One region of the Lysinibacillus sp. NPDC056220 genome, then DNA from elsewhere that is predicted to be linked to it. Evidence: predicted binding sites of a transcription regulator. Region 1 holds the regulator's gene; the other holds the start of a gene.
The links. Region 1 encodes NrdR, which represses ribonucleotide reductase genes. Its sites were predicted from a motif close to AACACNATATATNGTGTT; they were not measured.
Positions count from the first base shown of each region.

Region 2: the regulator NrdR is predicted to act here: its motif matches at 4,060-4,077, upstream of ACOZBY_RS08095 (vitamin B12-dependent ribonucleotide reductase).

Region 1 covers NZ_JBMOXD010000002.1:155,085-170,699, forward strand. Annotated here, with positions in the region: gene ACOZBY_RS05770 (LrgB family protein) at 1-518, shown strand, start outside; gene hflK (FtsH protease activity modulator HflK) at 618-1,580, shown strand; gene hflC (protease modulator HflC) at 1,580-2,590, shown strand; gene ACOZBY_RS05785 (hypothetical protein) at 2,775-3,191, shown strand; gene polA (DNA polymerase I) at 3,571-6,198, shown strand; gene mutM (bifunctional DNA-formamidopyrimidine glycosylase/DNA-(apurinic or apyrimidinic site) lyase) at 6,211-7,083, shown strand; gene coaE (dephospho-CoA kinase) at 7,097-7,690, shown strand; gene ACOZBY_RS05805 (glyceraldehyde-3-phosphate dehydrogenase) at 7,895-8,917, shown strand; gene nrdR (transcriptional regulator NrdR) at 9,103-9,573, shown strand; gene ACOZBY_RS05815 (replication initiation and membrane attachment family protein) at 9,590-10,954, shown strand; gene dnaI (primosomal protein DnaI) at 10,982-11,911, shown strand; gene thrS (threonine--tRNA ligase) at 12,337-14,268, shown strand; gene infC (translation initiation factor IF-3) at 14,682-15,185, shown strand; gene rpmI (50S ribosomal protein L35) at 15,217-15,417, shown strand; gene rplT (50S ribosomal protein L20) at 15,473-15,615, shown strand, end outside.
Region 2 covers NZ_JBMOXD010000002.1:620,530-636,144, forward strand. Annotated here, with positions in the region: gene ACOZBY_RS08075 (glutaminase) at 1-479, shown strand, start outside; gene ACOZBY_RS08080 (amino acid permease) at 514-1,851, opposite strand; glycine riboswitch at 2,015-2,090, opposite strand; gene ACOZBY_RS08085 (rhodanese-like domain-containing protein) at 2,515-2,901, opposite strand; gene ACOZBY_RS08090 (lipoate--protein ligase family protein) at 3,106-3,936, shown strand; gene ACOZBY_RS08095 (vitamin B12-dependent ribonucleotide reductase) at 4,125-6,695, shown strand; gene ACOZBY_RS08100 (hypothetical protein) at 7,396-7,680, shown strand; gene ACOZBY_RS08105 (alpha/beta hydrolase fold domain-containing protein) at 8,160-9,098, shown strand; gene ACOZBY_RS08110 (helix-turn-helix transcriptional regulator) at 9,345-9,551, shown strand; gene ACOZBY_RS08115 (hypothetical protein) at 9,551-10,033, shown strand; gene ACOZBY_RS08120 (DUF1385 domain-containing protein) at 10,165-11,136, opposite strand; gene ACOZBY_RS08125 (hypothetical protein) at 11,246-11,671, shown strand; gene aroQ (type II 3-dehydroquinate dehydratase) at 11,735-12,169, shown strand; gene ACOZBY_RS08135 (M24 family metallopeptidase) at 12,172-13,233, shown strand; gene efp (elongation factor P) at 13,251-13,808, shown strand; gene ACOZBY_RS08145 (NAD(P)H-dependent flavin oxidoreductase) at 14,015-15,022, shown strand; gene ACOZBY_RS08150 (hypothetical protein) at 15,113-15,322, shown strand; gene ACOZBY_RS08155 (hypothetical protein) at 15,328-15,615, shown strand, end outside.

The DNA.
Region 1 (15,615 bases):
TACTAGGACCAGCAACAGTTGCTTTTGCGGTTCCTATCTATAAAAACATCAATTTATTAAAAAAACATGCCTTCGAAATATTTATAAGTATTGCGGTTGGTTCAACAGTTGCTATTATTTCATCTTTTATTATGGCCATAGTAGTAGGGTTAAACAATGAGCTTGTGCATAGTTTAGTGCCACGTTCAGTGACAACACCTATTGCAATGGACATTTCAAATATGATTGGGGGCTCCCCTACTCTAACAGCTGTCTTTGTTATGACGACAGGCATTTTAGGAAGCCTATTAGCACCTATCGTTATTAAAATATGTCGATTCCACAACCCATCGTCTAGAGGCTTAATGTTAGGAATGGGCGCACATGGGGCAGGTACATCAAGAGCTTTTGAATTTGGTGAACTAGAAGGAACATTTGCCAGCTTAGCAATGATTGTGGCTGCTTTAATTAGCATTGTATTAACCACAACCATTTTCCCAGTCTTTGAACATCTAGTTATTAATATCCTGTTACCATAAAAGGTAGCAGGATTTTTTTATGCTAAATTCACTATATTTTGAAACTTTTTATAAGACTTTCCCGTAAACATAAGTAAATAATAAAAGGGAGGAATAGACATGAGTGTGAAAAGGACACTAATGATGGTTGGACTTGGGATTTTTGGAGTTATTGCACTTATTACCGTATTTACATCTTGGTACACTGTAGATGAATCAGAACAAGCGGTTGTCATTACATTTGGTCGTGCCGATGAAATGGTTACAAACCCAGGACTACATTTTAAATTACCTTGGCCAGTTCAATCAGTTGAAATTTTATCGAAAGAAACGTTCAGTTTACAGTTTGGCTATAAGCAAAATAAGGCAGGAGAGCTAGAGGCCTATGATGCTGAGACAAAGATGATTACAGGCGATGAATATATTGTATTAACTGACCTTGTTGTACAATGGAAAATTACTGATCCTCGTAAATTTTTATTTAACGCGCAAAGCCCCGAAGAAATTTTACATAGCGCCACATCAAGCGCCATTCGTTCAATTATTGGTAGCTCTACAATTGATGCAGCATTAACAGATGGGAAGGCTGAAATTGAAGCAAAAACACGCGATTTACTAGTGTCCTTAATCGAAAAATATGATATTGGTATTGGCGTATTAGGTGTGAAGTTGCAAGATGTTGAATTACCGAACAAGGAAGTGCGAGCTGCCTTTACAGCAGTAACAGATGCACGTGAAACAAAGAATACAAAAACGAATGAGGCACAAAAGTATATGAATCAGCGTAAAAGTGAAGCTGAGGGTGAAAAAGATGCTATTATTTCCAAGGCACAAGGTGCAAAAACAGCCCGTATTGAGCAAGCTCAAGGTGATGTAGCTGTCTTTAATAAGATGTATGAGCAATATAAGGGGAATCAACAAATTACACGAGAACGATTAATTTTAGAGACACTTGAAAATGTTTTACCGAAGGCGCAAATATATATTATGAATGATGATGGTAGTACAATGAAGTACTTACCGCTACAGCCATTACAGCCTCAGCAGCCACAAACAGATAAAAAAGAAGGGAGTGGGAATTAATGGACCAAAAAAATAAGGACCTTGACAAATTCCTCAATTTTTTATCAGGAAAAAGTAAAAAAAAGGCTCCAACAGACGGTAACTCGGGAGACAATGTCGTGAAAATGGAGAAAAAAGGCACGCTCAATCCTAAAAAATATCTGTCTCTTGCCATTACATTAACAATTGTCTTTGCGGCAGCCCTTACTATCTTTGCTAATGTTTATATTGTAAAGGAATCTGAGTATGCCGTTGTTCGCCAGTTTGGAGAGGTAGTAAAATTTGAACGAAATCCAGGCTTAAAAATGAAAATTCCTTTTATTCAAAGTGTTACACGATTACCAAAAAATCAGATGACCTATAATATTTCAGAAGAAGAAATTAATACAAAGGATAAGAAACGAATTATCATCGATAACTATGCTGTTTGGCGTATTACGGATCCAAAAGCTTTAATATCGAATGCAGGTACACTTAGTAAGGCAGAGACTCGAATGGAGGAGTTTATTTACTCAGTAATTAGAACAGAGCTAGGGCAACTACGATACGATGAAATTATTAATGATGAAAATTCCTCACGAGGAAGCATCAACGATCGTGTAACAGAGCGAGTTAATGAATTGTTACAAAACGACAAATATGGCGTAGAAGTAGTGGATGTACGTATTCGTCGTACAGACTTACCCGCTGAAAATGAACAATCTGTATTTACCCGTATGATTTCAGAGCGTGAATCAACGGCTCAATTATATCTTTCTGAGGGGGATGCAGATAAACGACGTATCGAAGCGCAAACTGATCAACAGGTGCAGGCAATGTTAGCTACAGCGAATAAGGAGGCATCCATTATTCAAGCTGAGGGAGAAGCAGAAGCTGCAAAAATATACAATAAATCATTTTCTCAAGATCCTGAATTTTACTCCCTATACCGCACGCTAGAATCCTATAAGAAAACGGTTGGAGAGGATACGGTCATTATTTTGCCAGCGTCATCACCTTATGCGAAAATTTTATCTGGTTATTTAAAATAATAGATAGTAAAGTCGTCTCTCCTATTAGGAGGGCGACTTTTTTAAAATATGAAAATTATAAGTATCCATACAATTGGATTGTTATATTGTGAAAATAATAGAAACTTACAAATTTCTATTCCCCAACCGCCTATAATTTGATAGAATAATAATGTTTAAAAAAGAACTGTTGGGGGTAATAGTTGTGAAATTAAGAATTAGCACATGGCTCCAAAATGTAGGAATTGCTTGTAGTATAGCGTCGTTATTGACTCTTTTTTTCCGCCTATCTGATTTTGCATGGATGACAAAGAGTGTTTATCATATACCTGTATTTTTTGTCAGTATCTTTTTAGTGAGTATTATTATTGCGAATGATGTAAGAAATCTGTTTAAAAAGTTGTTTTGGTATGAAAAACGGAAGGTCAAGCGTCCTATATGGCAAGTCGGTATTGGCTTTATTTTCTTTTTAGCACAAATTAGTGCTGTGATGGTATTTAGTAAAGAGTTAACACAGCCACAGCTGGGTGGAATGCCATTATTTTTAGTATTTGCCTTTATGAATGCATTTATCTTAACGATTATATATGAAGAAATTTTTTATCGAACAGCTAATCAATAAATCCATTATAGAACTTTCATTCACAGGAGTTTTCTCCACGAATGAAAGTTTTTTACGTTTTTTGCATTGAATACGTAGAATCATCTACCCTGTTAATATGGAAATAATTAACTTTATTTACTGTTCAGAGAAGGTCGATAACTGAACGCATTCTATTTTGTATGATCAGTAAAATTTCACTGATTGGCTTGTCGCTATAGATTGAAATCCAGAAGTAATGGATAGGATTTTAAAAGTGACGGGTAAAACCAAGAGAATGACGGATAGCGACTCGAAAGTAGCGAATATCCAAGGGGATGACCGTCTGCTTTTTTTTACTTGAAATGTATTGTTATGATAAAGTAGAAGGAAGTAGAAGACAACGCAGGAGGATCATATTATGACAAAAGAAAAATTACTATTATTGGACGGTAATAGTTTAGCATATCGCGCGTTTTTTGCGTTGCCATTGTTGACGAATGATAGTGGTATTCATACAAATGCTGTATACGGCTTTACAACAATGCTACAAAGAATATTAGAGGAAGAACAACCAACGAAAATTTTAGTGGCTTTTGATGCAGGAAAAACAACTTTCCGTCATGAAACCTTTACAGAATATAAAGGTGGACGACAAAAGACTCCACCAGAATTATCGGAGCAATTCCCTTATATACGAAAGCTAATTGATGCTTATGGAATAAAACAATACGAGCAAGATTTATATGAAGCGGATGATATTATCGGGACGCTGGCGAAAGAAGCTTCATCACAGGATATGGATGTGATTATCGTTTCTGGTGACCGTGATTTAACACAGCTTGCGACGGAGCAAGTAACAGTTTATATAACGAAAAAGGGGATTACAGAAATTGAGAGAAATACTCCGGCCTTTATTGCAGAAAAGTACGGTTTAACGCCGCTACAGATTATTGATATGAAAGGCTTAATGGGTGATTCTTCAGATAATATTCCTGGTGTGCCAGGTGTTGGTGAAAAGACTGCCGTCAAACTATTAAAAGAGCATGGCTCCGTTGAGGCACTTTATGAGGCGATGGATACATTGAAAGCTTCTAAAATGAAAGAAAAGCTGGTAGCCAATGAAGAGCAGGCTATTATGAGTAAGAAACTGGCAACGATTTATACAGATGCACCAATTACCATTTCACTAACTGATCTCGCTTACAACGGACCAAATGAAGAAGAATTAATGAATGTATGGCGTGAGCTGGGCTTTAAATCACTGCTCGAGAAAAGTGATTTTACTGTGCAAGAGCAAGAGCAAACACCTTTTGATTTTGAACAAGTTCAAGAAGTACGCCAAGAAGACTTACAAGATGTGATGGCTGTGCATGTGGAGCTAGAGAATGAACATTACCACACTTGTGCGCTACTAGGGATGGCATTATCTGATGGAACAAAGACTCAATACATTCCTTTTGAGATTGCGGCAAAATCAGATATACTACGTCGCTGGTTAGAGGATTCATCAATAATAAAATATATGTCTGATTCCAAAGCGTCTAAAGCGGCATTAAAACGAGCAGGTATTCAATTAGCTGGCGTTGATTTTGATTTAGTGCTTGCTTCGTATATTAATAATCCCGGACTTAGTGGAGATGATGTTGCCACTCTTGCAAGAGAGCTTGGGTATTATGATGTACAAGCAGATGAAACGGTCTATGGAAAGGGAGCCAAACGTGCTGTACCTGAAATAGATAAGCTTGCTCAGCATGTTAGCCGAAAAGCCTATGCTGTATGGTCATTACAGCCGAAGCTAGAGGCATTATTAAAAGAAAATGAACAATTTGACCTTTATAAAGAGTTGGAATTGCCTCTGGCAGCCATTTTAGGTGAGATGGAAAGTGAAGGCATTACTGTTAACCGTGCCACGCTAGAAAAAATGGGACAAGAGCTTAACGATAAGCTTGTCGTACTTGAACAAGAAATTTATGCGGAGGCAGGAGAAACCTTCAATATTAATTCACCAAAACAATTAGGTGTTATTTTATTCGATAAATTGGGCTTACCTGTTATTAAAAAAACGAAGACGGGCTATTCGACGGCTGCTGATGTATTAGAAAAGTTAAAATCAGAGCATGCCATTATTGAATATATTCTGTTATATCGTCAGCTTGGTAAATTACAATCTACTTATATTGAAGGGTTGCTAAAGGAAATACATGAAAAGGATAGCAAGGTGCATACTCGTTTCCAACAAGCTCTAACCGCTACAGGACGACTAAGCTCGACAGATCCAAATTTACAAAACATCCCTATCCGTTTAGAGGAGGGACGTAAAATCCGTCAAGCATTTGTCCCTTCAAAAGAGGATTGGATCCTGTTTTCTGCGGATTATTCGCAAATCGAATTACGTGTACTCGCTCATATGTCGGAAGATAAAAACCTTGTAGAGGCCTTCCGTGAAGGGATGGATGTTCATACACGAACAGCGATGGATGTATTCCATGTATCCGAAGAAGAAGTTGATAGTAATATGCGTCGTGCAGCAAAGGCTGTGAACTTTGGGATTGTTTATGGAATCAGTGATTATGGTCTATCACAAAATCTAGATATTACCCGTAAGGAAGCGGCAACTTTTATTGAGAAATATTTCGCTAGTTTCCCAGGCGTCAAACAGTATATGGATGATATTGTGCAAAATGCGAAGTTCAATGGCTATGTCACAACGATTTTAAATAGACGTCGGTATTTACCAGATATCACAAGCTCGAACTTTAATTTAAGAAGTTTTGCTGAGCGTACGGCTATGAATACCCCGATTCAGGGAAGTGCTGCGGATATTATTAAAAAAGCAATGATTGATATGGATGCTCGACTAAAAAAGGAAAATATGCAGGCAAAGCTACTCTTACAAGTGCATGATGAATTAATCTTTGAAGCACCTAAGGAAGAGATTGCGATGTTAGAAAAAATTGTACCAGAGGTAATGGAAAATGCGATTGAGCTTTCCGTACCGCTAAAAGTAGATTTTAACCATGGTTCGACATGGTATGAAGCAAAATAAGGAGGGGTTCAAATGCCTGAGTTACCAGAGGTAGAAGGTGTCGTCCAGGCATTGAAGCCAAAGGTTGAAGGACGTACAATTCAACATGTTCAGCTATCTGAAAGGGTACACTTTTCTTTTAGTGAGGGGAAACAATGTATTGTTAAACAAGCGGAGCCTGATGCATTTGAATTAACATTGTCTGAAATGACGATTACAAAAATTGAACGACGTGCGAAATATATTTTCTTTCATTTATTGAAAGATGAGGTTCCTTATGTTCTTGTTAGTCACTTAGGAATGACAGGTGCATGGTTTGTTGTAAATTCACCAGAAGACATCAATGAAGCCAAATTCCAAAAGCATATACATGCAACATTTAAGATGGCTGATGGTGGTTACTTAATTTATTCAGATATACGACGTTTTGGTGAACTACGATTTTTGGCAAAAATTGAAGATCATATACCATTAACAAAAATGGCACCAGAGCCCTTTGATGAATTAGCGTGTGAATTTTTTATAACAAAATCTACATTACCGAAATATGCGAATAAGGCCGTAAAAGAAGTGATTATGGATGGTCAAGTCATTTCGGGTTGTGGCAATATTTATGCAACGGAGGCGCTATTCGCTCAGAAAATTCATCCTGCACGAAAAATGAACCGCATAAGTGAGAAGCGCAAACGAGCATTATTTGAGGAGATCGTTGCTGTTTTACGTCAAAGTATTGAAGCAGGTGGTTCAACTATCTCTGATTATCGAAATATTAATGGGGAAGCTGGGAGCATGCAGAATCGTTTGAAAATGTATGGGAAAAAAATATGCCCCGCCTGTGAAACAGCAACAAGTCAAATGACGATTGGTGGGCGGACGTCGTCTTTTTGCCCAAATTGTCAACATTAAAGGGGATTTAACAATGATTATCGGACTTACAGGAAGTATTGCAAGCGGAAAAAGTACAGTAGCAAAAATGATGCTCGAACTAGGATTACCGATTGTGGATGCAGACATTGTAGCGCGAGATGTTGTCGAACCAGGAACGGAGACATTGGCATTTATTGCAGAAAACTTCGGCCAAGATATTTTACTAGAGGATGGCAATTTGAATCGGACAATGCTTGGAAATATTATTTTTCATGAGCCAGCCAAACGAAAAATTTTAAATGATATTATGCATCCGGCGATTAGAAAGGAAATGCTACGTCAACGGGATGCCTATTTAGAGGGCGGTCATGAACATGTTGTCATGGATATTCCCCTGTTATTTGAAAGTAAGCTTCAGCATTTTGTAGAGCGTATCATTGTAGTGTCGGTAAGTGAAGAGGTTCAGCTTCGACGTTTAATGGAACGCAATCATTTAACAAAAGAGGATGCCTTGGCGCGCATGCATTCACAGTTGCCTATGTCTGTGAAAGAAAAGGGAGCTCATGCAGTCATTTATAATAATGAGAATCTGGAAAATACAGAGGAACAATTAAAGAAAATTCTAGCTTTCTGGGGTGTAATTTAAATGGCTTCAGACTAAAAATGTGTAGCAAGTACATCTTGCTACACATTTTTTTATGGGTGAATGCCATAATAAGAGATAATTTTTCAGAAAATAAGAACTTTAATAATATGAGTATATAATGTTCATCTTTTTTAAAATTGTGTTATACTAATCACCATAAAGTATATAATTAATCTGAGTATGTACTCACAGGAGGATTTTTAAATGACAGTATCAATTGCTATTAATGGTTTCGGACGTATCGGACGTATGGTTTTCCGCCAAGCGATCGTACAAGAAAATTTAAATATTGTTGCTATTAACGCTAGCTATCCAGCAGAAACGTTAGCACATTTGATTAAGTATGACACAAATCACGGAACATTTGAAGGTACAGTAGAACCAGCAGGCGATGCTTTAGTTGTAAATGGCAAACGAGTTCAAATTATTAGCGAACGCGACCCATTAAAATTACCTTGGGCTACAATGGGTGTTGATATCGTTATAGAAGCTACAGGTAAATTTAATGAACGTGACAAAGCAGCAATGCACTTAGAGGCTGGCGCGAAAAAAGTTATCTTAACAGCACCTGGTAAAAACGAAGATGTAACAATTGTTTTAGGTGTTAATGATGACAAACTTGATATTGCTAAACATGATGTAATTTCAAACGCTTCTTGTACAACAAACTGCTTAGCACCAGTAGCAAAAGTATTAAATGATACATTTGGTATTGAAAATGGTTTGATGACAACTGTTCATGCTTATACAAACGATCAAAAGAACTTAGATAATCCACATAAAGATTTACGTCGTGCACGTGGGTGCGCACAATCAATTATTCCTACATCTACAGGTGCTGCCAAAGCATTAAAATTAGTTCTACCTGAATTAGAAGGTAAAATTCATGGTATGGCACTTCGCGTTCCAACACCAAATGTTTCTTTAGTGGACCTTGTAGTAGATTTAAATACAGATGTAACAGTTGATGCTGTTAATGCAGCTTTTGTAAAAGCTGCAACAGAAGGTCCAATGAAAGGTATTTTAAATTTCTCAGTTGAACCACTAGTATCTTCTGATTACAACACAACGACTTACTCATCAACAGTTGATGGGCTTTCCACAATGGTATTAGGTAACCGTAAAGTGAAAGTACTTGCTTGGTATGACAATGAATGGGGTTACTCTGCGCGTGTTGTGGACCTAGTGAAAAAAGTAGCTAATGCATTAGAAACAGTTAACGCATAATAATATTTTTATCTTGAGCACATTGAAATCTAACGGGTTTCAATGTGCTTTTTTTAAAAAACTTTCCTTGTACTTTAGGTGCTTTAGGTTTATCATGAGCTCACTACGTGAATGCACTTTTCTTATATGTAGGAAATTTGTTATAATAGAAATATTAAATTGTTGTAAACCAGGAGAGTAATTATATGAGATGTCCATCTTGCCAATTTAACGGAACGCGTGTTGTGGATTCGAGGCCAGTAGATGATAACAAAGAAATTCGTAGACGTCGTGAATGTGAGTCATGTGGCTTCCGTTTTACAACGTTTGAAAAAATTGAAGAGACCCCATTAGTTGTAGTGAAAAAAGAAGGTTCACGAGAGGAATTTAGCCGTGAAAAGGTACTTCGTGGCCTTATTCGTGCCTGTGAGAAACGCCCAGTTGCGCTTGATATACTGGAGCAACTTGTCCTATCAATTGAAAAAGATCTTCGTCGTATTGGAAATTCGGAGGTACGCTCAGAAGATGTCGGTGAATTGGTCATGGATCGCTTAGCCAAAATTGATGAGGTGGCGTATGTCCGTTTTGCATCGGTCTACCGACAGTTTAAAGATATCAATGTCTTTATCGAGGAGATTAAAGATATTATTCAACGTCAAACGGAGCAGAAATCATAGAAAATAGAGAGGATGAATGACGTTGATTCATTTATATAAGGAATTGCAGCCTGGCGATCCTTTTGACATTCGTCTACCTCATGCATTTTCTACTCAAGAGCGTCAATTAGTAACATTATTCTATCAACCGTTAACGGGCTCAGACCCCATCAGCCTATACTTAACTTTATGGGCTGAAGCAGAGCAGATACCAAAGCAGCAAATGACACATTATTATTTAATGAATGTGCTTGGTCTGCCCATTGGTAAAGTGTTTGAGGCACGAATAGCCCTTGAAGCGATTGGTTTACTACGTACATGGAAAAAAGAAAATGCTGGTGAGCGGAGTTTTTTATATGAGCTACAGCGTCCATTAGATGCAGAAAGCTTTATGAAAGACCCGTTGTTGTCGATGTTTTTATTTAGCAAAATTGGAGAGCAGGCATATCGTAATTTGCGTCAACGTTTTATATCCCCTGTAAGGGACGCGGAGTTAAAGGATGTATCTCGTGCCTTTATAGATGTCTATAAGCCCGTTCATTCCAATATTCCATCAGATTTACAAGTGGATACGAATCGTAAGGATAAACAACAAAGGGTGTATCCTTTTTATTTGGAGCAATTTGACTTCGATTTGTTACAAGCAGGGTTATCCGAGCAATTGGTACCGTCTAGTTTACTGACATTAGAAGTTCGTGAGGCTATCGCAAAGCTAGCATTTTTATATCATTTAACAGCGCTCGATATGCAAAAAGTGGTGATTCTTGCTTTAGACGATGATTTAGGAATTTCTCAAGAGCGCTTACGCAAGGCAGCTGCTGATTTCTATAAGTTAACTGTGTCAAAAGAGCCGCCCAAAATAGCGAGAGTTAGCGAACAGTTGCCATTAGAAGAAACGGGACAAAAAACGAAGGATCAGGAGCTACAGCACTATTTAGAGACTACAGCTCCTATTCAAGTGTTACGTGACATTAATAATGGAAAAGAACCTTTGCAAACCTCTGTACAACTTGCGGAAAGTTTGATTGTACAGCATGGCATGCCGGTTGGGGTAGTCAATGCTTTGCTAGAGTATGTTATGTTAACAACGGATATGAAGTTACCTAAAAAATATGTGGAAACGATTGCGGATCATTGGGTTCGTAAAAATATTCAAACCGCTAAAGAAGCAATGGAACTTGCACGCCAAGAGCATGATAAATATACAACTTGGAAAAATAAACCTCAAACGACCACTAAAACGAGTCAGCGTGTTAAGGGACGTTCAGGACATCAACGAGAAGAAAAAGTCCCTGAGTGGTTTTATAAACGTGATGAGAAACAAGAGGAAAGTACTTCTAGCACGATAGATTTTGAAAAAGAACGTCAAAAAATATTAGAAATGCTAGGGAAAAGTGAATAGTAAAGAAGGTGAACAACAATCGAACCAATAAATGGACCATTAAAACGAGCTATTAATGTACCCTCGTTTCAAGAACGCTATGAAGCTATGCGACGTGAAATTTTAGATAATCCCCGAGTACAGGAATTTCTTGCACGTCATGCAGATGAATTAAGCTATGATAATATCGAACGAAATTTACCTAAGCTGCATGAATTTATTAGTCAATCTACGGAATGTTGTGGTTGTGATAACACAGAACATTGTACAAACTATTTAAAAGGCTTCCTCCCTACTCTAAGGGTAGTTCGGAATACAGTTGAAATTGATTATGTACGCTGTGAGCAAAAGATCAGGGAAGAAGAGCGTCGGGATGTCGCGAATATGATTGCAAGTATGCATATGCCAAAAGATGTGCTTCAAGCAACTATTCAAGATTTAAGTATCGATGATGAGTCTCGGGTGATGATTGCCCAAAAAGCAGCACAATTTGTAAAAGCGACAAAAGAATCAGGTCATTTACCATCAAAGGGTTTTTACTTATACGGTAAATTCGGCGTGGGGAAGTCTTTTGTGCTTGGTGCAATCGCCAATGAGCTAGCGTCTATTAAAATACGTTCAGTGGTTGTCTTCGTGCCAGAATTTTTACGGGAAATGAAAAATGCTATTGGCGATAATACATTGAATGAAAAAATAGATTATATTAAAAAGGCACCTGTTTTAATGCTCGATGATTTAGGTGCAGAAACAATGACCGCCTGGACACGGGATGAAATTTTAGGGACTATTTTCCATTATCGTATGGCGGAACAATTGCCAACGTTTATTACATCAAATTTTAATTATGGAGAATTAGAGCACCATTTAGCTCAATCACAAAAAGGTGATATTGAGGTTGTTAAGGCAGGCCGTATAATGGAGCGTATTAAAGCCTTGACAGAGCCAATTGAAATGCGTGGCAATAACCGTAGGATGTAACATTGGTAGTTGCATTTTTCGACAATCGAGCGTATACTGACTCATATACTAAATATCAATATGCATTGATGAGGACATGAATTTTGTGTATCAGCTTCTAGAGAGGGAAGTCAACGGCTGAAAGCTTCCTAGTTTGAACGCATCATTTACTACCTGCTGAGCAGCGAAAGGGATAATCTTTCGCCGGTCCCTAGCCCGTTAGCTAGCCTTGAGCTTCGTCTGACTTGATAAGTCGGAAGGAAGAAGGGTGGAACCACGAGCATACGCTTCGTCCCTTTTGTGAGGGACGGGGCTTTTTTTATTATTTTAGATGTGGAGACTTCGCTTAGTCCAATTGTGGAGAGCGCTCATATTGGCAGCTGAATCACTTTATTAGTCTACAATCAATCATTATGTATTCAACTTAACAAAGGAGTGCAAAGAATATGTCAGAAATGATTAAATTAACTTTCCCAGATGGCGCAGTAAAAGAATTTGTAAAAGGTACATCAACAGATGACGTAGCCTTATCAATCAGCCCTGGCTTACGAAAAAAAGCTTATGCAGGTAAAATTAATGATGTATTGGTTGATTTAAAAACACCAATCGAAGAAGATGCTACAATTGCCATTATTACACAAGATGATGAAGAAGCACTTGAGATTTTACGTCACTCAACAGCTCATTTAACAGCACAGGCAATTAAACGTTTATTCCCAGATGTAAAGCTTGGTATTGGTCCTGTCATTGATGGAGGATTCTACTACGATATTGATTCTCCTACACCCATCACTGCCGAGGATTTACCAGCAATTGAAAAGGAAATGAAAAAAATTATTGCTGAAAATCTAGAGGTAGAACGTAAAAATGTAAGTCGTGCGGAAGCACAAGCAATGTATGAAGAAATTGGCGATGAATATAAATTAGAATTACTAGAGGCAATCCCTGCAGATGAGCAAGTGTCCATTTATTATCAAGGGGAATTTTTCGATCTTTGCCGTGGTATTCACGTACCATCTACTGGTAAACTTCGCGAATTCAAGCTGCTATCATTAGCAGGTGCCTATTGGAGAGGGAACTCTGATAACAAAATGCTACAACGTATTTATGGTACAGCGTTCTTCAAAAAAGAAGAATTAAAACATCACCTACAAATGCTAGAAGAAGCAAAAGAACGTGATCACCGTAAAATCGGGAAGGAATTAGAGCTATTTACAACTTCTCAAAAGGTCGGCCAAGGTTTACCACTTTGGTTACCAAATGGTGCAACAATTCGTCGTGTTATTGAGCGTTATATTGTCGATAAAGAATTGTCTCTTGGATATAAGCATGTTTATACACCTGTATTAGGTTCAAAAGAGCTTTATCAAACTTCAGGTCACTGGGATCATTACCAAGATTCTATTTTCCCACCAATGGAAATGGACAACGAGACATTAATTATGCGTCCAATGAACTGTCCTCACCATATGATGGTTTACAAAAATAGCATGCATTCTTATCGTAGCTTACCATTACGTATTGCTGAGCTTGGAACAATGCACCGCTATGAAATGTCGGGAGCAGTTTCTGGCCTGCAGCGCGTACGTGGGATGACTTTAAATGATGCACATATCTTTGTTCGTCCAGACCAAATTAAAGCAGAATTCCAAAAAGTCGTGCAGTTAATCTTAGAGGTGTATAAAGATTTCGATTTAAATGATTATTCATTCCGTTTATCATATCGCGACCCTGCTGATACTGAAAAATACTTTAATGATGATGCTATGTGGGAAAAAGCACAAAGTATGTTAAAAGAAGCAATGGATGAGCTTGGCTTAGATTACTTCGAGGCTGAGGGTGAAGCAGCATTCTATGGTCCTAAACTGGATGTGCAAGTAAAAACAGCGATTGGTAAAGAAGAAACTTTATCAACAGTTCAGCTAGACTTCTTATTACCAGAACGTTTCGACCTAAGCTACGTTGGGGAGGATGGCAAACCACATCGTCCAGTCGTTATTCACCGTGGCGTTGTATCAACAATGGAGCGTTTCGTTGCCTTCTTAATTGAAGAATATAAAGGTGCATTCCCAACTTGGTTAGCTCCTGTCCAAGTAGAAGTCATTCCAGTATCGAATGAAGCACACTTCGATTATGCAAAACAAATCGAAGAGCAATTAACAGCAGCGGGCTTACGTGTGGAAATGGATGATCGTGAAGAGAAATTAGGCTATAAAATTCGTGAAGCACAAATGAAAAAGATTCCGTATATGCTTGTCATTGGTGATAAAGAAGTTGAAGCTAATGGTGTTAATGTTCGTCGCTATGGCTCAAAAGATTCCGAAACAATTAGCTTTGAGAATTTCCTAGCAGCTATAAAAGCAGAAATTACAAAATAATCTTTCTTAAAAAACCTCACTTGCATAAGTGAGGTTTTTTGTATAAAATGAATCTTGCTGTTGTATAAATTATTTAATAGTAGGTCAATCTAGAAATGATAAGAAAATTAGTATTTGACAGCTTATCATATACATGCTAATATAATTAAGGTTAATGAATACAAAGTTTGTGGTTGAAGTAGAGGCTGCCCGCTTCTCACCTGATACAACGCTTTAAAGGCTGTGAACAGGTATGACACGTTGAATTGTTTTGCGTAGACTTGCGCATGCACATATAGCGGGCGGACATCTTCAAAATGTCCGTCCTTTTTTTATGGACATGACAAGAGGATGTACCGTTCAACCGGGCAAGGCTTTGCCCAAACCATGTATTCGCGACAACTACTTGGAGGTGGATTACTATTAGCAAAGACATGTATGTAAACGAAGGCATTCGCGCACGTGAACTTCGATTAATCGATCACAATGGTGACCAGCTTGGTGTAAAGACACGTAATGAAGCGCTAGAAATCGCCGCTCGTGTAAACTTGGATCTTGTCCTTGTGGCCCCTCAAGCCAAGCCGCCAGTCGCTCGTATCATGGACTATGGTAAATTTAAGTTTGAACAGCAAAAGAAAGACCGTGAAATTCGTAAAAATCAAAAAGTCATCGTAATGAAAGAGGTTCGTCTGAGCCCGACAATCGATGAACATGATTTCCAAACGAAGCTACGTAATGCGATTAAATTCCTTGAAAAAGGCGATAAAGTAAAATGTAGCCTACGTTTCAAAGGTCGTGCGATTACACACAAAGATATTGGTCAACGTGTGTTAGATCGTTTTGCTGAAGCTTGTGCTGAAGTATCAACGGTAGAACAAAAACCGAAGATGGAAGGCCGAAGCATGTTCTTAGTTCTTCAACCAAAGAACGAGAAATAATATTAGACGAACAGTTTAGGAGGAATTCGACATGCCAAAAATGAAAACTCACCGTGGAGCTGCGAAACGTTTCAAAAAAACGGGTTCAGGTAAATTAAAATATGACCGTGCTTATGGAAGCCACTTATTCGCAAACAAATCTACGAAACAAAAACGTCACTTACGTAAAGCAAACATCGTTTCATCTGGTGACTTCAAACGCATCAAATCTTTACTTGTTTACATGAAATAATTGACTACAAAAATACTAACATTCATTTTTTAATGAAAAGCAGGAGGTAATTCATATGCCACGCGTAAAAGGCGGAACAGTGACGCGCAAACGTCGTAAAAAAGTATTAAAATTAGCTAAAGGTTACTATGGTTCAAAACATACATTATATAAAGTTGCTAACCAAGCAGTAATGAAGTCAGGTCAATATGCATACCG
Region 2 (15,615 bases), 470 kb from region 1:
CAGAGTGGCAAACAGCGAACCGTAATCGAGCACTAGCCTACTACCTCAAGGATTCTGGTTTCTTAGACTGCCCAGTAGAAGCGGCTCTTGAGGTTTACTTAAAGCAATGTGCGATTGAAGTCAATGTATCCGATTTAGCGATGATTGGTTTAGTTATTGCCAATGATGGCTATCATCCGCTATTAAAGAAAAAGTTATTTCCTAAACAAGTGGCGAAATTAGCAAAGGCTTTAATGGTGACATGCGGTATGTACAATGCTTCAGGAAAATTTGCAGCATTTATTGGACTTCCTGCTAAAAGTGGTGTCTCCGGTGCCATTCTTACAGCTGTGCCTGGCCATGCAGGACTAGATTCACCCTTTCCTGCTGGCTGCGGGATAGGTATTTATGGACCAGCCATTGATCCAATCGGGAATAGTGTCGCAGGTGTCCAATTACTGAAACATTTAGCGACAGAATGGGATATGACCATTTTTTAAAAAGTAGAAGATGACTTCAGAGCTTAGTCTGAAGTCATCTTTTTTTCATTTTATATAGAATAAATAAGGCAATAAACCAAATAGGTGTTAGTAGCAGAGCTGTACGTGTTGCCTCGGAAATAAACATCACAATTAATAGAAAAGTAAAAAACGCAAGCACTACATAGTTGATAAAAGGTGTCAGCGGTGCTTTAAAGCTTGAGGCCTCATGAAGGGCACGATTTTTCCGTTTATAGATAATGTGAGAAATGATGATAATACTCCACACCCATATGAAGCAAATCGCACTAATAGTCGTAACGATACTAAAGGCATTCTCTGGCATTAGCTTACTTAACAGCGCCCCCACAGAGACAACAATTGCGGAAATAACTAGCGCGTTACTGGGAACACTATTTTTATTGAGCTTAGCAAAAGCAGGTGATGCTTGTTTATTTTTACCAAGATTAAAGAGCATGCGACTTGTTGAAAATAAACCACTATTACCAGCAGATGCGGCTGAAGTAAGCACGACAAAATTAATAATACCTGCAGCAATTGGAATACCTGCTAACGTAAATACTTGGACAAATGGGCTGCTTGCGGCAGACATTTCATACCATGGGTTGATACATAGGATGACAAATAGTGCCCCTACATAAAAGAGTAAAATTCGAAACGGTATTTTATTAATAGCTGAAGGAATGTTTTTTTGTGGGTTTGCAGTCTCGGCTGCCGATACGCCTACTAATTCCACACCGACGAAAGCGAAAACGACCATCTGAAAGGCCATTAAAAAGCCATATACGCCATTTGGAAACAGGCCGCCGTGAACCCAAAGATTATCTACTGAAACTGTTCCAGAGCTTGTTTGAAAGCCTGTCACTAACATAATAAGCCCAAGGATAATGAGTGCCACAATGGTAATCACTTTAATGATTGCAAACCAAAATTCTAACTCCCCAAATAGTTTGACCGTCAATAAATTCAGTAGTAGCAATAATACTAAACAACCGATAGCGGGAACCCATTGGGGAATATTAAACCAATACTGTGTATAGACTCCTACAGCAATAATATCTGCCATCGCTGTCATGATCCAACAGAACCAGTATGTCCAGCCTGTTACATATCCTGCCCATGGTCCTATGTATTCGGAGGCAAAATCCGTAAATGATGTATATCCAGAATTCGATAATAATAGTTCGCCCAATGCACGCATAACAAAAAAGAGTGCCGTTCCGACAATTAAATAGGCAAGAATGATGGAAGGCCCTGCTAACGCAATGGCTTTCCCGGAGCCTAGAAATAAACCGGTTCCTATTGTTCCACCAATGGCAATAAGCTGCACATGACGATTTTTTAATTCACGTTTTAATTGTTGCTGTTCCACGTTAATCCCCCCAAAGATGCATAAAAAATGATGACTGGAAAAATAAAAAGAGACTAGTTGTGACACTAGTCTCGGAAAAACGTCAGAATAACAAATACCATTTGACCACGGATGCTTCATCAAATCATCTTAATCTTTGTGTGGCATCGCTTAAAAAAGCTGTTATTACTCCTCTGTCCTTTTGCCTGAGATAGTGAACCCTTCGGCGACGCAAATGCGCTCTCTCCAGAACTGCTCCTGCTATAGTTTGATCCATAGCATTCATAGCTAATTAATTTTTATACTTAATATTATTTTAAGATATTATATATCCTAGCAGTGCTATTCCAATTATTCAACTATAAATTTATATTATTTTCAGAAAAATAGAAGAATGCAGTGCATACATGAAAAATACTAACGAAAATTAGTATTTTTGGACATACAAAATTTCTCCTATTATGTGAAAATGAATAAATTTGAAAGGCTTCTGGGAAGAATGATGAAGACCTTCAAAGTAGGTTCAAATAAGGTGGGACGAGGAAGCGGATGGCATAGTATGAACAAGCACCATAAATAGACACTTAAAATTTTGCAATAGATATAATATAGTAGAAACTCTGAATTTTTTGTATAAAAAGAAGTCGTCTCCTAGTTCTTTGAGACGACTTTTTTAGGGAAATATTAATATTTTTTGGTTTTTATTTTACCTGTCCAAGTTTTGAAACCGCCTTGAAGTTGGTAAATTTGGTTGTACCCACGTTTTTTAAGAAATAGTGCAGCACGTGAGCTACGGCCTGTATTTTGACAGTATAAATATACTGGTAAATCTGGGCGAATTTCTTTATAACGTTGACGTAGTGTTGTGGAAGGAACGTTTCGTGCTCCAAGAATGTGACCAGCATCAAATTCTTTTTGTTCACGAACATCGATTAGCTGTGCTTTACGATAGCCTTCAATAAATTGTTCTTGTGTTAAGTTGGTTACAGCTTTTTTGAGTCGTAGTGCATTAATACCGATGTATGCAATTATGACTACTAAAACGACACCGATTGTGATAAGTATGTCCAAGATTTTCTTACCCCTTTCTATCTTCTTTATTATTATAAAAGATGCGCTAGCGATAGTCCAATGAGTTTGATAAAATTAACTAGATTGTGGCGAATTCGTCTATCTCGCTTCAAAAGCAACAACTTGAACGGTAACGTAATCTTCGTTAAGGTTGAACCACAGGTGGGGCCTGAGGTACTTTTATAAATTGTAGGAGATGAACAAATGACAACTTGGTATTTTTTAAATTCAGGGAAATGTAGTCCGTCTTTTAATATGGCACTAGATGAAGCATTACTTGATTGGCATAGTGAGGGGTTAATTCCACCAGTCATTCGTTTTTATGAGTGGGAACCAGCAACACTATCAATTGGTTATTTTCAGCAGGCCAAAAAGGATATAAATTTAGACGCTGTACGAGAACAAGGCTTAGGCTTTGTACGTCGACCTACTGGTGGACGAGCTGTGCTGCATGAGCATGAGCTTACATATAGTGTCATCGTAACAGAAAGCTATCCAGATATGCCAGAGTCCGTGACAGAGGCGTACCGTGTGCTAAGTGAGGGAATCTTGCAAGGTTTCCACAACTTAGGAATGGATGCCTATTTTAGTGTCCCGGATACAGAGGAAAAAAGAGCAGACTTAAAGAGTCCAAAAAGTGCTGTATGCTTTGATGCTCCAAGCTGGTACGAGCTGGTAGTCGAAGGGAAAAAAATAGCTGGAAGTGCGCAAACACGTCAAAAAGGCGTTATATTGCAGCATGGTGCCATTTTATTAGATTTAGATCAAGAGAAGCTATTATCGGTCTTTAATTTTTCGAGTGAAGAAGCGAAGGATCGTATGCGCAGAAAATTACCGGAGAAAGCAGTAGCGATTAACAGTCTTGTGGATGAGCCTGTGACAGTTGAACAATGTGTGACAGCTTTTCGAGATGGATTTGCAAAATCGTTGCAAATTGAATTAAAACCATTTACACTTTCTGAGGAGCAGTTAGAATATGTCCGTGCATTAGAAGAAAAAAAATATGCATGTGATGAGTGGAACTTCAAAAAGTAAAAAATAGTATAAAAAAAATATTTTTAAGCTTTCAATCCTTGCTATTACAAGTAGTTCCGATTCTATTGAAAAAAGCAAGAGTTGAATTGAAAATCTATATATAGTATCTTTTTTAAAGACATATACACAATATGTAGTGTTTAACAACACATGATATTGTGTATTTATTTTGTAAGGGAGGCAAAACGATGGTACTCACAAATCATCAACCCGATGTAAACAATCAATTTGAACAGTTAAACAAAGATATCGAACAATTCCCGCAGGTACACCCTGTAACGCCTGATATGCACATCACGCACAAAGGTGTATCTAGACTTGTCATGATCGATCGCTACTCGTTTAAAGACACAGAAAAGAAAACACTGAAAGCTGGTGACTTTGTTGTTTTAACGGTCAAAGCTGATCCAAAATTCCCTGCACGTGGTTTAGGGACCATTCAAAAGCTGGACATGACTACAAAAACAGCAGATATTTTGATTGAGGAAGATTATCGTAGCGCTTTAGACGATCCAAAAGAGCAAGAAACGGGTGTGATTACGCGTTCAATTGACGTGCTAGAGAAGCCTCTTGAGATTTTTTATGAACAAATCGCTAAACGAAATGCAACAGGTCTTGCAATTGTTGAAAAAACGCCAGAAAAACGTCAAGAATGGTTTGAAAAATTTTATGATCAATTAGTGTCCTTAAAATTCATTCCTGCAGGACGAGTGATATACGGAGCAGGGTCTGAAACAGATGTAACATTCTTTAACTGCTACGTAATGCCTTTTGTTGCTGATTCACGTGAAGGTATTAGTGATCATCGTAAGCAAGTAATGGAAATTATGAGCCGTGGTGGTGGAGTAGGAACAAATGGCTCTACATTACGTCCACGCAACACACTGGCACGTGGTGTAAACGGCAAATCATCTGGTTCTGTTTCTTGGTTAGATGATATTGCTAAATTGACACATCTTGTAGAGCAAGGTGGCTCACGTCGTGGAGCACAAATGATTATGCTTGCAGATTGGCATCCTGATATTGTGGAGTTTATTATTTCTAAAATGCAAAACCCACGTATTCTTCGTTACCTAATTGAAAATACAACGGATGAAACAATCATTCGTCTAGCCAAAGAAAAATTAAACTTCAAGCCGCTTTCTATGCAAGAAGAAGCTATGTATCAAGGCATTGTAAACTATAAAAGCATTGAAGGTTTAGGTGGATTCGATACAGCCATTATTCGAGAGGCTGAAAATAAACTACGTGATGGTGGCACATATACCGTTCACAATCCAGAGTTTTTAACGGGTGCAAACATATCCGTAACATTAACTAAAGAATTTATGGAAGCTGTTGAAAACGATGATGATTTCGAACTACGTTTCCCAGCGGTGGAAGAATACTCAAAAGAGGAAATGAGTGCTTATAATACAGAATGGCATAATGTTGGTGACGTTCGTGAGTGGGAGAAGATGGGCTATAAAATCCGCACATATCGCACGATTAAAGCGAAAGAATTGTGGAATTTAATTAACGTATGTGCAACTTACTCCGCAGAGCCAGGAATTTTCTTTATCGACAATGCCAATGATATGACGAATGCAAAGGCATATGGTCAAAGCGTTGTAGCGACAAACCCATGTGGGGAACAGCCACTTGCGCCATACTCAGTGTGTAACTTGGCAGCAGTAAACCTTGCACAATTTGCTAATAAAGACAACCAAACTGTAGATTACGAAGCACTACGTGAAACGGTTCGTGTAGGTGTTCGAATGCAGGATAATGTTATTGATGCCACACCATACTTCTTAGAAGAAAATCGTGTACAAGCACTAGGTGAGCGTCGTGTCGGTTTAGGCGTAATGGGCTTAGCTGATTTACTTATTTATTGTGAGAAAGAATATGGTTCTGAAGCAGGTAATGCTTTAGTCGATGAAATCTTTAAAACAATTGCTGAAACAGCGTATGAGGCGTCTACAGAGCTTGCTAAGGAGCGTGGTAGCTTCCCATTCTTAGTCGGTGCTACTGACGAAGAAACAGCTCGTTTACGTAAAGCTTTCACAGAAACAGGCTTTATGGAAAAAATGCCTGCTCATATCAAGGAGCAAATTTTAGCAACGGGTATTCGTAACTCCCATTTATTAACGGTTGCTCCAACTGGTTCAACAGGAACGATGGTAGGTGTAGCGACAGGTCTTGAACCATACTTCTCCTTCACATACTACCGTTCTGGTCGTCTTGGTAAGTTCATTGAAGTGAAAGCTGAAATCGTAAAAGAATACTTAGACCGTCATCCAGAAGCTAATGAGCAAGAGCTTCCAGAATGGTTTGTAACGGCAATGGAGCTAAAACCAGAGGCACATGCTGATGTACAATGTATTATTCAAAAATGGATTGATTCATCAATCTCTAAAACAGTAAATGCACCAAAAGGCTACACTGTACAACAAGTTGAAAAAGTTTACGAGCGACTGTATAAAGGTGGCGCTAAAGGTGGTACGGTCTATGTGGATGGTAGCCGTGATTCACAGGTACTTACGCTAAAAGCTGAGGAAAATGATATGGATCAATTATCATTTGAAGAAGAATTAGTGGAAGAACATACAAAACGTCCAGTCGTATTAGTGGATACGATTCAAGCACTAGAGTCCACAACGGTAATTGGCTCAGACGTAGGAAATACATGTCCGGTTTGCCGCAAAGGAACAGTCGAAGAAATGGGTGGCTGTAATACATGTACAAACTGTGGCGCACAGTTAAAATGCGGCCTGTAAATATTGTTTATACCACGTTATTGTAGCGTTCTATAAACAATTTCAGTCATAAAAATTTAAAGTAACCTCTTCGGTATGATGACCGTAAGAGGTTACTTTTTTATTTTTTCTGAAAATTATAGGGTATCTATATAACCGCAAATAACCCCTATATTCCAATAGCAGGTATTACAAAAGCCTCGTTGGATTCTGTTACTTCAACTGTTACCTATGAACAATGAAGTTCACAGATACAGGAGTAAAAAAACGAACTGAGTCCTTTCAGCTACTAGACCCTTCCTAAAATCATGAATATAAAGCAAGAACCGTGCAACTGGTTAACGAAATGGGTGCTTTTCCATCATAAAAAAACGTATTTATTTTGTAGAAGGACTATGATGAGGAATAAGAATAATGGTGGATAGTAGATGAAGAAATAACTAAAAAACTAATGGTTTAATTTGTAAAATTAGAATATATAACATTATGATAAAATCTTTATTAGAAAAAATTACCAATTTAACATTTCTTAATTTTCTGTGGTGCAGTGTCGATTAGTCTTCATGAATCGCTACTCTAGTAAAATAGAGTGCCATCAAAAAAACGCTTATAGGGAGCATCGGCATCGGGATTTACAAAAATAAGTACAAAATTCCGAAAAGAAGGTTTGGGAACATCTTAATTACAATTTATGTCTATATTGAAAAAAGGAGGTATCAATATGTGGTTCATATTCGGAATTATTGCTATAGTTGCAACCTTTATAAATCTTTATATGTATAAAACAGGTAAAGATTATAAGCTTGCGATGGCAATGGGGGTATCATTTACAGCATTGACACTTTGTTCAGAGTATAGTCTTGTATCTAGATGGGTAAAAGTGGAGGATTGGGCAGCTTTAGAGGATGTAGTACCTGGTATGGAAAGGGCATTATGGTTTTTAACAATTGTTTCTATCTTACTAAATATAGCACCTATACTTTTAGAACCGAAAAATAAAAAATAGACGCTTACTCGAGCTCATACCGATATGGTAAGCAGCATAAAGTTCTCAAACAACGCTTTGGGGACTTCTTTTTAATAAAAAATCTTAATCCTAAAAATATGAAGGTAGAGGTAAACGATGCATGATAGGTCTATCAAGGCCTCAGGCTTTTGCTGCATGATTAAAATAAAAAGGCATCTGAAGGCTATCTGAACTCGTTCCTATACTTGAATTGCAGGGGCCTTAGTTGAAAACAATCTTTCACAATCGTGCAAATAAAAAAGACTGTCTTTATGAAGAAAGTTTGATTAAATGAAGGAGTCTATAGCCATATGTGGAATTAAAATATAAATGTCTGGTCAATTGTAATTTGTCATAAAGATTGGTTACAAAATCTATTTTGTAAAGTGCTTGAAGATGGTATTTGTTCACTTTAAGGGTTGTTTGTTTGAGTTTCTCGTACATCCACCTAGATGAACATGCTGAAAGGGGAGAAAGAAATGAGTGTAGTACTTTTTAATGGAGAACGTTCTGAAGAAAGTGTCCAATTTGAACAGTTGTTATTTTCCCAAAGTAATAAAGTGAGTTTTTCTAGTGTTGAAAATGCTAAACAGCTTATCAAACAAAGGGCAACGGTGAATAATCAGCCCTATGTTATTGAAGATGAAGTTCAATTTTTAAGTGTTAAGGACGAACAAACTTTTCAGGATATGCAAGTTTTTACTTTAAATGATCAAAAGTCCTCGAAACAAAAAGTGATTCTCTATATTCATGGTGGCGCTTGGACGAATCAGCCTTTACCTTTTCACTGGCTGTTTATGGATAAAATGGCGCAAGCATTACAGGCAAAAGTTATTGCTCCGATTTATCCAAAAGTACCTCATTTTAATCATAAGGATACGTACCAAAAAATGCTCAATCTCTATACTAGAATTTTAGAAACAATTGAAAGCTCCAGTCAATTAACTATTATAGGGGATTCTGCAGGAGGCAATATAACACTTGGTTTGGTCCAGCTTTTAAAAGAAAACCATTTGCCGCAGCCACAAAATATTATTTTATTATCTGCTTGTGTTGACCTAAGTTTAGAAAATCCTCTTATTCCTGAATATGAAGAAAAGGACCCAATGCTAGCTAGTGAAGGAATGGGAGTCATCACAAAGCTATGGGCAGCTGATAAGGATTTAAAAGATCCATTAATTAGTCCCATTTACGGTGATTTTCAGGGTCTTGCGACAATCACCCATTTTATTGGTACCCATGAAAGCTTATATCCTGATGCTGTAAAATTTGATGAACAACTAACCGAGCAAGGAATTGATATAACAACCTTTGTTTATCCTAAAATGAACCATGTGTTTGTTGTAATGCCCATCCCAGAAGCTTTAGACGCTCAACAGAAAATTATTAATATTATTGATAGTAAAGGAATGAAATAGAGAAGGACACTAAATAAAAATAGTGTGACTATCCTAAGCGTGTTTTGATTTTTCAATACACGCTTTTTCTATGTCCAATTTGGATAGGGGATTTTTTTTCAGAAACCAGTCGCCTCTAATCCTGTCCTATTTCATTGTTTAAACGAACATAAAAATGTAAAGCTAACTTGACATATCAAAAGATGTAAAGTAAACTTTACTTATTGCTAAATGTATAGTTTACTTTACATTTGATGAGGAGGCATTATGAAAAATAGAATTCGTGAATTGCGGAAATCGAGGAAGATTACGCAGGAGGATTTGTCTAAATTAGTGGGTGTCTCACGCCAATCAATCATTGCAATTGAATCAGGGAAATTCAATCCATCACTAGAGCTTGCCTACAATATTTCAAAAGCTTTCAACTGCACGATTGAGGAAGTTTTTATTTTCGAAGAGGAGGGAATGGCATAATGGAATTTTCTATAGGCGGTATTGTTGGACTATACGGCGGGATGATTTTTGGCATCCTTGGCTGGTGGTTTGGAAGGAAAAAAGCGAAGAAAAATCGAGGCTTAGATGAGCTACACGACCATATTTGGCAAAGGGCGAAAGCTTATTCATGGTATATGACGTTAGCAGCAATTTATATTTTCTTTTCTTTAGTAGTGTTTGGGATTAAATTAAGCACTGCCATGGTTTTAGCTGTCCTTTTATTTGTACACTTAGGGAGCTGGGCGATCATTGGGCTCATTTTGACTATCAACATGTACAGACCAATACCTTTTAAGCCTTCTTATGTGAAGTTAGGTATAAGCATCAATGTCGCATCACTACTTATTTTTACCATTATCTCGATTCTAACAAATAATTGGCTGTTTTTATTATTTAGTATTTTGCCTAGTATGATGGGTATATTTACTGCACTTACAGTCCGTAGGAAAGATTCTAAATAAATTTAGTTGTCCGATTCATCCCTTTGGATAGGTTTATCGAGCTGCGATTATGGCATTTAAACGAAAAATGCAAGGCTCGCATCTATATAAAAAAGGCAGGTCCAACAACATACGTTGGGACTGCCTTTTCCTTAATCATGATTTAATGTTGCTGCAATTTCTGGCTGTTGCTCTACTTGAAGTAGCATATTAAAGGATGCAATGGCAACTTCCACTTGATCATCCTTTGGTTCGCGAGTTGTTAGCAATTGAAGCCATAGACCAGGATAGCCAAGGAAACGTAATACTGGAATATTACGGCAGGCGTTTGTCGCCTGTAATACTTCAAATGATATTCCTAGTACTACGGGAATTAATAATATACGATCTAAAATACGTAGCCACAGCGGGTCCGTTGGCACAAAGAAATATAAAAACATGCCGACAAAGACTGTGAAAAGAATAAAGCTACTACCACAACGGTAGTGTAGACGTGATTGTGCTTGGACGTTCTCCACTGTAATGTCTAAACCAGCTTCATAGCAGTTGATGACTTTATGCTCCGCCCCATGGTATTGGAATACTCGTTTAATGAGAGGCGTTAACGAAATAAAATATAAATATGTGAGCAGTAATAATAGTTTAATACCGCTTTCAAGTAAAATTTGACCCGTTTTTCCTTCAATCCATTTAGAGAAAAAATCAGCTATAAAAACCGGAATTAGTGTAAAGGCAAATTTTCCAAATAAGAAGGAAAGAATACCTACTACAGCAACGCCAAGTATCATTTGAAGTTTGGAGCCTTCTTCTTTATTTTCTTCTTCTTCGCCAGGTACCACATCATAACGATCCCCAGCAAATTGCATATGACGAGAACCTAAGCCTGCTGATTCAATCAGTGCGACCACGCCTCGAACAAATGGGATTTTTTTAAGCTTTTGTAAAATAGGTTTTTGTACTTTTTTAAAATGATAATAATCAATGGAATCATCGTTACGACGAATGGCAGTAACTGTATGATCCTTTCCTCCGAACATCACACCTTCTAATTGTGCTTGTCCCCCGTATACAGGTGAATTGCTCAAGGCTAACACCACTCTCTTTATATATTTCAACTGTACCATTGTACTAAATTTAGTCAAAAACCTCTACAGTTACGCATAGTAAATTTTCTATATGGCTACACTAATCGTACATTTTAGGAAATGATTAGTACGCAATGGAGGAAAAATTGTGAAAATAGGAACAATAACGGCACTGGTAAATGCTCTTGTTTTAGCATTGTGCTTAAAAGGCTTACATTATTTTAATCTCATTAAATGGCATCCGATTGGGTTTTATAAGAAATGGGGATGGTTTGAAGAAAGCTCTAAGCTATTTCATTGGACCTTCTTTATACTTCTTTTATTCATTATCGGATTATTGGTATATATGACAATGCGCTATGTCTATGTTATTCCGGCTGTCTTTTCTTCACTACTACTAGGGCTTTTTGTAACAATTACATTAGAGTGGATTGCATTAGATTTACCATTACAACTTTCTTCCTTTAAAAAGCTTTCGATTCCATTCATAGTTGTGGTGGTTTGTCTTTTACGGTTCTTGTTAGAAACAGCTAATTTTCATCAGCGGGAGCATACGGCGCAAAAAGGAAATTAGTTGCTGTATGCGCCTTGTATGATAAAATAAATGGCAAGTACATAGAAAGAGGCGAATAGAAGCGTGAAGTTATTATGTTTGAATGGACCTAACTTAAATCGACTTGGAAAAAGAGAGCCACATATTTATGGACATGAAACATTGGATGATGTTAAAGAAAATGTTCAAAATCTTGCGGCTTCTTTAGGTGCCACTGTTGAATTTCGTCAATCCAATCACGAAGGGGTACTTGTGGACTGGGTGCATGAAGCAGAAGACGAAAAGTATGATGGCATTATCTTTAATCCTGGTGCATATACCCATACAAGCATCGCGTTACATGATGCCATTGCAGGGATTACGGTGCCAGTAATCGAAGTACATATTTCCAATATCCATAAACGTGAGGCTTTCCGTCATCATTCCTATCTTGCTCCGGCCTGCCTTGGTCAAATTTGTGGACTAGGTACGAAAGGCTATGAACTGGCACTACGTACATTTATCGAGAGGGAGAATTGATTATGTTGAAATTACAAAAGCTACGTAAAGCACTTCAAGAACAAAATATCGATGGCATTTTAGTTACGAATGGGTATAACCGCCGCTATATGACTGGTTTTACAGGGACAGCGGGCGTAGCAATTGTGTCCCAAAATGATGCTGTTTTTATTACAGATTTCCGATATACAGAACAAGCTGCCACACAAATTCAGGACTTCCGAATTGTTAAGCATGAAGCAACCATTATTGAAGAGATTGCTACACAAGTAAAAAATATGGGCATCAAATTACTGGGCTTTGAGAGAGATACTGTAAGCTACGGCACATATGAACTGTATAAATCGAACATTCAAGCTGATTTAGTGCCGATTTCTGGGCTAATTGAAAAAATTCGCTTGATTAAGACGGAACAAGAGATTAATATTATTAAGGCTGCGTGTGAAATTGCAGATCACGCATTTACACATATTTTAGGCTTCATCAAGCCTGGTAAAACAGAGCTTGAAGTTTCGAATGAATTAGAATTTTTCATGCGTAAACAAGGAGCGACTCAGTCTTCGTTTGACATAATTGTTGCGTCTGGTCTTCGCTCAGCATTACCACATGGCGTTGCAACGGATAAAGTGATTGAAAAAGGCGACTTTGTTACATTAGACTTTGGTGCGCTATACAATGGCTATATTTCGGATATTACACGTACTGTGGCTGTTGGAGAACCATCTGAAAAATTAGTAGATATGTACAATGCAGTCCTTGCTTCTCAGCTGTTAGCACTTGAAAAAGTGGGTCCTGGATTAACAGGTATTCAAGCGGACGCTATTGCACGTGACTACTTAAAAGAAAAAGGATATGGCGAAGCATTTGGTCATTCTTTAGGACACGGTATCGGTCTTGAAGTACATGAAGGCCCTGGCTTATCGATGCGTTCTGATGCAGTGCTAGAGCCAGGTATGGCCGTGACGATTGAACCGGGTGTTTATTTACCTGGTATCGGTGGTGTCCGTATTGAGGATGATATTTTAATCACTGAGACGGGGAATGAATTACTCACACATTCGTCAAAAGAACTCATTATTTTATAAACTTTGGAGGAACACAAATGATTTCAGTAAACGATTTCCGTACAGGTCTAACAATTGTTGTTGATGGCCAATTATATCGCGTGTTAGATTTCCAACACGTTAAACCAGGTAAAGGTGCTGCTTTCGTACGTTCTAAATTACGTAACCTACGTAATGGCTCAGTGAATGAAAAAACATTCCGTGCTGGTGAAAAAGTAGAAAAGGCACAAATCGATAACCGTAAAATGCAATATCTATATGCACAAGGTGACGAGCATGTATTCATGGACCTAGAATCATACGAGCAAACTGAACTAGCTTCATCAGCAATCGAGTATGAATTGAAATTCTTAAAAGAAAACATGGAAGTTCATATTCAATCTTACCAAGGTGAAATGCTAGGTGTTGAATTACCAAACACGGTTCAATTAGAGGTAACTGAAACAGAACCAGGCATTAAAGGTGATACAGCTTCAGGCGGCACTAAACCTGCTACACTTGAAACAGGTCTTATTGTACAAGTACCTTTCTTCGTCAACCAAGGTGATGTACTAATTATTAACACAGAAGAGGGCTCTTACGTTTCTCGTGCCTAATTATTATTAATCCTCAACCTACTCTTTTTTATTGAAAGAGTAGGTTTTTATTTTTTTCTTATACATTTCTTGTGAAAGGACAGGGACATTGTGATAATGGATAGAGAAACGGTCTCTTTTTTTCGTGTCTCCCTCCAAGTTTCTACCATCAGATAGATGGTCATTATTGGGAGAAATGTCTACAATAATCATAAGGAGTGAGAGTTATGCTACAAACAATACTAGATAGTCAACATCCTATTATTCAAGCACCTATGGCAGGTGTAACATCACCTAAATTCGTGGTAGCCTGTACCGAGGCAGGGTTATTAGGCTCCATAGGTGCAGGTTACTTAGATGGTGAACAAACTAAGCAATTTATTCAGGAAGTAAAGAAGCTAACGACCAAGCCTTTTGCGGTCAATCTTTTCGTACAAGAGGAGCCACAAATTGATATCGAGGTCTTACAAAAGGCTCGCATGGCACTTCAACCTTTTTATGATGAGCTTGGACTGTCGCCTGTACAAAGCGTTGTATCCAAGGAAGTTTTTGCTGGACAAGTACAAGCGGTTATTGAGGAGAAGGTGAAGATTTGCTCTTTTACATTCGGTATTCCGTCAGCGGAGGTACTGAAACAGTTAAAGGAACATGGGGTATATACAATTGGGACAGCCACTACATTAGAGGAGGCTCAACTAGTTGAGCAGGCTGGCATGGATGCAGTGGTCCTACAAGGTGGAGAAGCTGGCGGTCATCGAGGTTCCTTTACAGCCCCGCTCCAATTAATCCCTTTATATGACTTGCTGCAGCAGGTAGCAGGAAAAATAGCTATTCCTATTATCGCAGCGGGGGGCCTCGTGACGAAGAAGGATATTCAGAAGGCTTTAGAGAGCGGTGCACAAGCAGTTCAAGTGGGGACGGCTTTACTGGTGGCAGAAGAATGCGAAATTTCTCCGCTCTATAAAAATGCGGTGTTGGCATCAAAAGAGCAGGAAACAACCATTACACTCGCATTTACGGGAAAACCAGCAAGAGGCATAGCCAATGATTTTACTAAACGTATGAAGGACGCGACAGTTGCACCATATCCGTTGCAAAATTATTTAACGACAACTATTCGTAAGGAAAGTGCCAAACAGGGCAATGCCGAATATTTATCGATGTGGATGGGCGAAAATAGCCATCTTGTACAACATGCTGGTACGGTCCAAAGTATTGTAGATAAATGGCTATAAAATTTTTAGATAGAAGATCTCTATACAACTGTATAGAGGTCTTTTTTTTGGTAGAGCAACATATATTGCTGTACACGAGGGGGCGTAGGAATGGAATTACAAGACGTATTAAGAGTTGCTGGAGTGGGACTAGTAGTTGCGCTTCTTCATGTTTTCTTCGATCAAACGGGGAAGAAGGAATTTTCATTTTTCCTATTTTTCATTGCCTACTTATATATGACAGCAGAATTACTCCGATTTTTACGTCTATTTTTTAATGAAATTCTCACATTCTTCCAATGGCTGACATCTTCCGGGTAGGGTAAATGGAAATTGTTATCGTTGCTGTTGTCATGCTGCTTTTATTATTGCTAATAAAAGAAGTCATACAGCCACTCCACGCGCTAATAAGTGTGATGTTCTCTTTTTTGCTTTTTGGCATGCTGTTCTCGACACTTTTATTGCCCTTCGTCAAGCAACTTTTAGAAACGCTTGCGTTTTTGCCTTATGCAAAGGCTATCTTAATTAGTGCAAGTATGTTCTATGTCGGGCAATGGGTGTCATTGCTGCTTGTAGAACATAACTATAAAGTGCTCGGGAGCATTGTTTTTGCA